DNA from 2 places in the Paenibacillus sp. AD87 genome. Region 1 is predicted to be linked to the other one. Evidence: a T-box and tRNA genes for the amino acid it is inferred to sense, from the RefSeq annotation. Region 1 holds a T-box; the other holds one or more tRNA genes.

Region 1 (3,269 bases):
AGAGTTTGCGGAGTGGAATGAGCGTCGCCAGGCAAGATTAGGCAGACAGCAGGAAGGGAAAGAAGAATCGCAGCAATTGATGAGAACTAGCAACCCAGCGGTGATTCCTCGTAATCATCGGGTGGAAGAAGCACTGGACCGAGCGGAGAATCACGGAGATCTTAGTGTGATGGAGAAACTTCTTGCTGTTCTTTCAAACCCGTTTGCACATTCTACCGAACAAGCTGAGTACGCGGAACTGCCTACGCAGTGCGATACCTCCTACCGGACTTTCTGTGGAACCTGATTGAAAACTTGTTATGAAGAGGCTGCCATTGGCAGCTTTTTCATTATCATGTCAAAAGGAGATTTTATGTCCAACATACTAAGCAAAACAGAGATTGCAAAAACTCTTTTTCAGTTGCTTGAGCGGACATCCTTCCGCAGGCAGCAGATTGAGGACTATGTTAACCGCTTGTTTGAGAGCTTTAAAGGGGAAGGAGTTCCATATGTAGAGATTGAAAATGATGCATATATAGTTCGTATATACGAGCGTGGCATGGTTATGTTGGAAAAAAGAATGGAACAGACGGAAGAAGTAATCTACTGGCTGCTGGAGGATATCATTTTTACGGCAGCGCATGTGGAATTGCTGAAACGATATGGTGTGGATAATAAACAGACACACTTGAATTACACAAACGCAGTGACGCAAGAATTGACCCAAAGTGTTGAGAAGGCTGTCCAACAGCTTGGAGATCCTTACTTGTATTGGCATCAGACGGGTAAACGGCAAGATCTGGAGAGGCTGGAACCAAGAAAAGAGAGGTGATTGACATGAGTGAACAGGATATTAATGATGTGTGGTATGAATATGCGTTAACCTTTGTGGGGAAAAAGAATGAATCCGCTCAGGGCTGGGCTGCGTTAACAACGAATGAACAGGAAATTGCTGCTTTATGGCTGCTAGAGATGGACGTTTTTAACGGTGGTTTTGTTCAATTTTTCTGCAACTGGGGCGAAGAGGTATACCTATACGCGTTGCAGGCATTACATACCATTGGTGCGACTCAAGTAATGGACATCATAAAGTCAGCATATGGCTGCATTAAGCATTTGGGAGAGGATGAAAGACTTGCTGAACTGTGGGATATTCCTAAGTTTCTAACAGTAGAGGAGGAGCAACATCTTGATGTGCTGGATCAGCAATTTTGGAACAATGAAGATCAGATTGCAAAAAGGCTTATGCTTATTACCACGAGAAGTTGAACATGATGTCTTTATAAACTTTGGCGTAGGCACTCATCTGTTGCTCTATATAAAGATTAAATACTTGGCCTTGCAATGATATTAACGTTCGGCTATACTGGCTATAAATTGAATACATGAATTACGTTGATAGAGCGCAGTAGCGGCTTTGTCCCTGTTACAGAAAGTCAGGGGTTGATGGAACCTGATACATACAAGGGCTGCGAATTACACTCTGGAGTACTTGGGTAATGCCAAGCGGAATGGCAAACGATATTTTGCTGAAAGCGGTATGGACAGCGTGTGAGTTGTTGTCTGTGCAAGTTGGGTGGTACCACGGTTATGATAATCGTCCCTATGTCTATTGAAGACAAGGCGGCGATTTTTTTGTGTCCAAAAAAGCCTCGCCCGGCTTAGCTCCTTGTGAATTAACGTAGATCATGGCCTAATACCAATGCATAGAGAAGGGGTTGTTTGTTTTGAATATTATTGATGAACTGGAATGGCGCGACGCCATTAATCAACAGACAGATGCGGAGGGTCTGCGTGAGCTGACAGAGACCACGTCGGTTTCATTGTATTGCGGAGTTGACCCTACAGGAGACAGCATGCACATCGGACATTTGATTCCGTTCATGATGCTGAAACGTTTCCAACTCGCTGGGCACCGTCCAGTCATTCTAATTGGTGGGGCAACAGGAACGATTGGTGATCCAAGTGGTCGTCAATCGGAACGTTCCCTGCAAACGTTGGAAGAGGTCCAAGCCAATGTAGATGCTCTGACTGCACAAATGAAAAAGCTTTTCGTAACGGATGGCGACAATCAGGTACGTATGGTCAATAACTACGACTGGACACACAAAATCAATGTGATTGAATTTTTGCGTGACTACGGTAAGAACTTTAACCTCAACACGATGCTAGCCAAAGATGTGGTTGCGAGCAGACTGGAAGATGGAATTTCGTTTACCGAGTTCTCCTACCAGATTCTCCAATCGCTCGATTACCTGCACCTGTTCCAACATGAGGATGTACAGCTGCAAATCGGCGGTTCCGATCAATGGGGCAACATTACAAGCGGTCTGGACCTGATCCGTAAAAAAGAAGGGCCAGAAGCTAAAGCTTACGGTCTGACGATCCCGCTGATGCTCAAATCCGACGGAACGAAATTCGGTAAATCCGCAGGCGGGTCCATCTGGCTTGATGCGAATAAGACGACTCCATTCGAATTCTACCAGTTCTGGGCGAACACGGATGACCGTGATGTAATCAAATACCTGAAATACTTCACATTCCTAAGCAAAGAAGAAATTGAAGCTTTGGCTGAAAAGGTAGAAACGGAGCCCCACAAGCGTGAAGCACAAAAGGCACTCGCTGAAGAAATGACGAAATTTGTTCACGGCGACGACATGCTGGAGCAGGCGAAACGCATTACCGCAGCACTCTTCAGCGGAGACATTCGTTCCCTTACAGCTGACGAAATCGAGCAGGGCTTTAAAGAAATGCCGACCTTCGAAACCGATGGTGAAGCAAAAAATATTGTAGACTGGCTCGTGGATCTTGGCCTGGAGCCATCCAAACGTCAGGCGCGTGAGGATGTCACCAAAGGGGCCATTTCCATGAATGGTGAGAAAGTTACGGAACTGGAATTCACGGTCTCTGCAGAGCACGCAATCGGTGGTAAATTCATCATTATCCGTAAAGGCAAGAAAAACTACAGTCTGGTGAAATTGAAGTAGCCATAAGATTACATTATGAATCTTGGGAAGGTAGATGCAAAGGTTTCATCTTCCCAAGGAACACAAAAAAAGGACCGTCTCCAATCATGTCAATGACATCATGGAGACAGTCCTTTTTATATTCCATCCGCAAATGGCTTATTAGTTATTCATTTATTGATTCACAATCGCTGTGATCTCTTCATCCAGATCCAGTCTTACATTCTCACGGTAAGCCCGAATGTCGTATTCACTGTGCAGGTAGCGCAGGATCGCTTCAATCATGTTGGATTCGACCAGATACTGACTGCGGCCTTGAATCCA
Region 2 (3,269 bases), on a different contig from region 1:
CCAGCTGTGTAGATGCCTCGGCATACAACACGCCGCCGCCTGCTACGATCAGCGGCTTCCTGCCACGGGCAATCTGCTGCGCTGCCCGTTCTATTGCCGCCTGGACCGGAGGACGACGGTCCAGGTAATGCACCTTGCGGGCGAAGAACGATTCAGGGTAATCGTACGCCTCTGCCTGCACATCCTGCGGCAGCGCCAGCGTTACCGCGCCCGTCTCCGCCGGGTCCATCAACACGCGCATCGCCTGCGTGGCAGCAATCATCAGCTGTTCAGGACGCACGATGCGATCCCAGTATTTGCTGACCGCTTTGAACGGATCAGTGGCTGAAATAGTATAATCGCCGCTTACCTCCAGTTGTTGCAGCACGGGATCTGGTTCACGCGTAGCAAAGTTATCACCTGGAAGCAGTAAAACGGGAATACGATTGACCGTTGCCGTTGCCGCTGCGGTAATCATGTTCAGCGCTCCTGGTCCGATGGATGTTGTGCAGGCATAAATCTGTCTACGGTTCTTCTGCTTGGCATAGGCCGCTGCCGTATGTACCATGCCTTGTTCATTTTTACCCTGCATATACGTCAGACTTCCAGAACTACGCTCCAGCGCCTCTCCAATACCAGTTACGTTGCCGTGACCGAAAATGCCGATAACACCTTTCACAAACTTGGTTTCCACCCCATCAACGGAAATATATTGCTGGTCCAGATATCGGAGCAGTGCCTGAGCCATCGTCAGTCTAATGGTTGTCATGGAAAAATCATCTCCCTTCCCTTCACGGGTTAAGCGCTTAATCTAAGTTAAGTTTAAGCGCCTTACCCCTGAAGGTTAAGCGCTTAATTGATATAGTATTACAGGCTGAAGGATTAGGCAAGATATTTTTGTAAGCGTTTTACAAAACGGCAAATAAACATAGCTTTATCAATGTGGTATTGTGTATTATCCCACTGTTAATAAAGCTATGATCCGGTAAATTAATAGTATTGGAGTGAATGTTCGGAGAGCGATGAAAACGTTAAAAAAATACAAAAAAGAGATGGCAGAAACCATCTCTTTTTTGTATTTCTATAAAGCGGGTGATGGGAATCGAACCCACGCTATTAGCTTGGAAGGCTAAAGTTCTACCATTGAACTACACCCGCATGTAAAAATCGGGATGACACGATTTGAACATGCGACCCCCTGGTCCCAAACCAGGTGCTCTACCAAGCTGAGCTACATCCCGTTATCTATACCGGCGAGAGGACTCGAACCTCCACGGTTTCCCACTCGATTTTGAGTCGAGCGCGTCTGCCATTCCGCCACGCCGGCATATGAAGTTATAAATGGCGCGCCCTGAGAGATTCGAACTCCCGGCCTTTTGATTCGTAGTCAAACGCTCTATCCAGCTGAGCTAAGGGCGCAAAATATTGGAGCGGAAGACGGGAATCGAACCCGCGACCCTCGCCTTGGCAAGGCGATGCTCTACCGCTGAGCCACTTCCGCATATAAGGGATGCGCGTGGAGGGACTTGAACCCCCACGTCAAAGACGCTAGATCCTAAGTCTAGTGCGTCTGCCAATTCCGCCACACGCGCATATAATGGTGAGTCATGAAGGGCTCGAACCTTCGACACCCTGATTAAAAGTCAGGTGCTCTACCAACTGAGCTAATGACTCGAAAAACTGGTGGAGGATGATGGATTCGAACCACCGAACCCGTACGGGAGCAGATTTACAGTCTGATGCGTTTGGCCGCTTCGCTAATCCTCCAGGATTACATGGTGCCGGCGAGAGGACTTGAACCCCCAACCTACTGATTACAAGTCAGTTGCTCTACCAGTTGAGCTACACCGGCATATTAAGTTGTGATAAATGGTGGCTCGGGACGGAATCGAACCGCCGACACGAGGATTTTCAGTCCTCTGCTCTACCGACTGAGCTACCGAGCCACGATAAAGTTTAATCTTGGAACGTTACACTTTATCTAGGGCGTTCGGTGCCATATTGCAGATTAAGTGAACAACTTCCTCATGTAAAGATTAACATGGCGGAACCGACGGGATTCGAACCCGCGATCTCCTGCGTGACAGGCAGGCATGTTAGGCCAACTACACCACGGTTCCAGATCACTTTCTTGAAAGAAAGTATAATTGCGGGGGCAGGATTTGAACCTGCGGCCTTCGGGTTATGAGCCCGACGAGCTACCGGGCTGCTCCACCCCGCGTCGTTATTTAGATACTATATGGTGGAGGCTGAGGGGATCGAACCCCCGACCCTCTGCTTGTAAGGCAGATGCTCTCCCAGCTGAGCTAAGCCTCCATGTAAATATGACCCGTAGGGGATACTCTCACTTCGTTCGAGACTGCGAAGCCATTGCTAACGAAGTTTATCCTCCGACGAACCTTTGGGATTCTCATCCCATTTTAAGCTAATAAATATAGCTATGACCCGTAGGGGATTCGAACCCCTGTTACCTCCGTGAAAGGGAGGTGTCTTAACCCCTTGACCAACGGGCCTTAATGGCTCCCCGAACAGGACTCGAACCTGTGACAACTCGATTAACAGTCGAGTGCTCTACCAACTGAGCTATCAGGGAATGGTGGAGCCAAGCGGGATCGAACCGCTGACCTCCTGCTTGCAAGGCAGGCGCTCTCCCAGCTGAGCTATGGCCCCATACACTTTAGTATATCTGGTATTACTATGGGCCCTGGTGGACTCGAACCACCGGCCTCACCCTTATCAGAGGTGCGCTCTAACCAACTGAGCTAAGGGCCCCTATGAAAAATCGAAAAAAAATACCCCAAAGGGGTTTCGCTTGGCGGCGTCCTACTCTCCCAGGACCCTGCGGTCCAAGTACCATCGGCGCTAGAGGGCTTAACGGTCGTGTTCGGGATGGGTACGTGTGGAACCCCTCCGCCATCGCCACCAAACGCATAGCTTAGCTTACATTCAGAGATCATTCTCTGAAAACTAGATCCGAAACGAAATGTGCGATTTATAACTTGCATATTTGGATAAGCCCTCGACCGATTAGTACTGGTCAGCTCCATGCATTGCTGCACTTCCACCCCCAGCCTATCTACCTCGTCGTCTTCAAGGGGTCTTACATACTGGGAAATCTCATCTTGAGGGGGGCTTCACGCTTAGATGCTTTCAGCGCTTATCCCTTCCGTACATAGCTACCCAGCGGTGCTCCTGGCGGAACAACTGGTACACCAGCGGTACGTCCATCCCGGTCCTCTCGTACTAAGGACAGCTCCTCTCAAATTTCCTACGCCCACGACAGATAGGGA

What was found. The T-box of region 1 lies ahead of tyrS (tyrosine--tRNA ligase). A T-box ahead of a tRNA ligase gene usually reads a tRNA of that ligase, here a tRNA-Tyr.
Region 2: it has a tRNA-Tyr gene. The T-box ahead of tyrS (tyrosine--tRNA ligase) is inferred to sense a tRNA for this amino acid. The anticodon was not compared.

Annotation. Positions count from the first base shown of each region.
Region 1 covers NZ_LXQN01000007.1:1,528,359-1,531,627, forward strand. Annotated here, with positions in the region: gene gpAD87_RS06990 (protein adenylyltransferase SelO) at 1-286, shown strand, start outside; gene gpAD87_RS06995 (Imm63 family immunity protein) at 353-811, shown strand; gene gpAD87_RS07000 (DMP19 family protein) at 817-1,248, shown strand; T-box leader at 1,366-1,587, shown strand; gene tyrS (tyrosine--tRNA ligase) at 1,707-2,966, shown strand; gene gpAD87_RS07010 (YxcD family protein) at 3,120-3,269, opposite strand, start outside.
Region 2 covers NZ_LXQN01000022.1:652,996-656,264, forward strand. Annotated here, with positions in the region: gene iolD (3D-(3,5/4)-trihydroxycyclohexane-1,2-dione acylhydrolase (decyclizing)) at 1-748, opposite strand, end outside; tRNA gene gpAD87_RS31180 (tRNA-Gly) at 1,067-1,137, opposite strand; tRNA gene gpAD87_RS31185 (tRNA-Pro) at 1,147-1,220, opposite strand; tRNA gene gpAD87_RS31190 (tRNA-Leu) at 1,228-1,306, opposite strand; tRNA gene gpAD87_RS31195 (tRNA-Arg) at 1,322-1,398, opposite strand; tRNA gene gpAD87_RS31200 (tRNA-Gly) at 1,406-1,480, opposite strand; tRNA gene gpAD87_RS31205 (tRNA-Leu) at 1,491-1,571, opposite strand; tRNA gene gpAD87_RS31210 (tRNA-Lys) at 1,578-1,653, opposite strand; tRNA gene gpAD87_RS31215 (tRNA-Tyr) at 1,661-1,746, opposite strand; tRNA gene gpAD87_RS31220 (tRNA-Thr) at 1,756-1,831, opposite strand; tRNA gene gpAD87_RS31225 (tRNA-Phe) at 1,850-1,925, opposite strand; tRNA gene gpAD87_RS31230 (tRNA-Asp) at 2,022-2,099, opposite strand; tRNA gene gpAD87_RS31235 (tRNA-Met) at 2,127-2,200, opposite strand; tRNA gene gpAD87_RS31240 (tRNA-Val) at 2,220-2,295, opposite strand; tRNA gene gpAD87_RS31245 (tRNA-Glu) at 2,421-2,492, opposite strand; tRNA gene gpAD87_RS31250 (tRNA-Asn) at 2,497-2,572, opposite strand; tRNA gene gpAD87_RS31255 (tRNA-Ala) at 2,574-2,649, opposite strand; tRNA gene gpAD87_RS31260 (tRNA-Ile) at 2,678-2,751, opposite strand; rRNA gene rrf (5S ribosomal RNA) at 2,790-2,906, opposite strand; rRNA gene gpAD87_RS31270 (23S ribosomal RNA) at 2,987-3,269, opposite strand, start outside.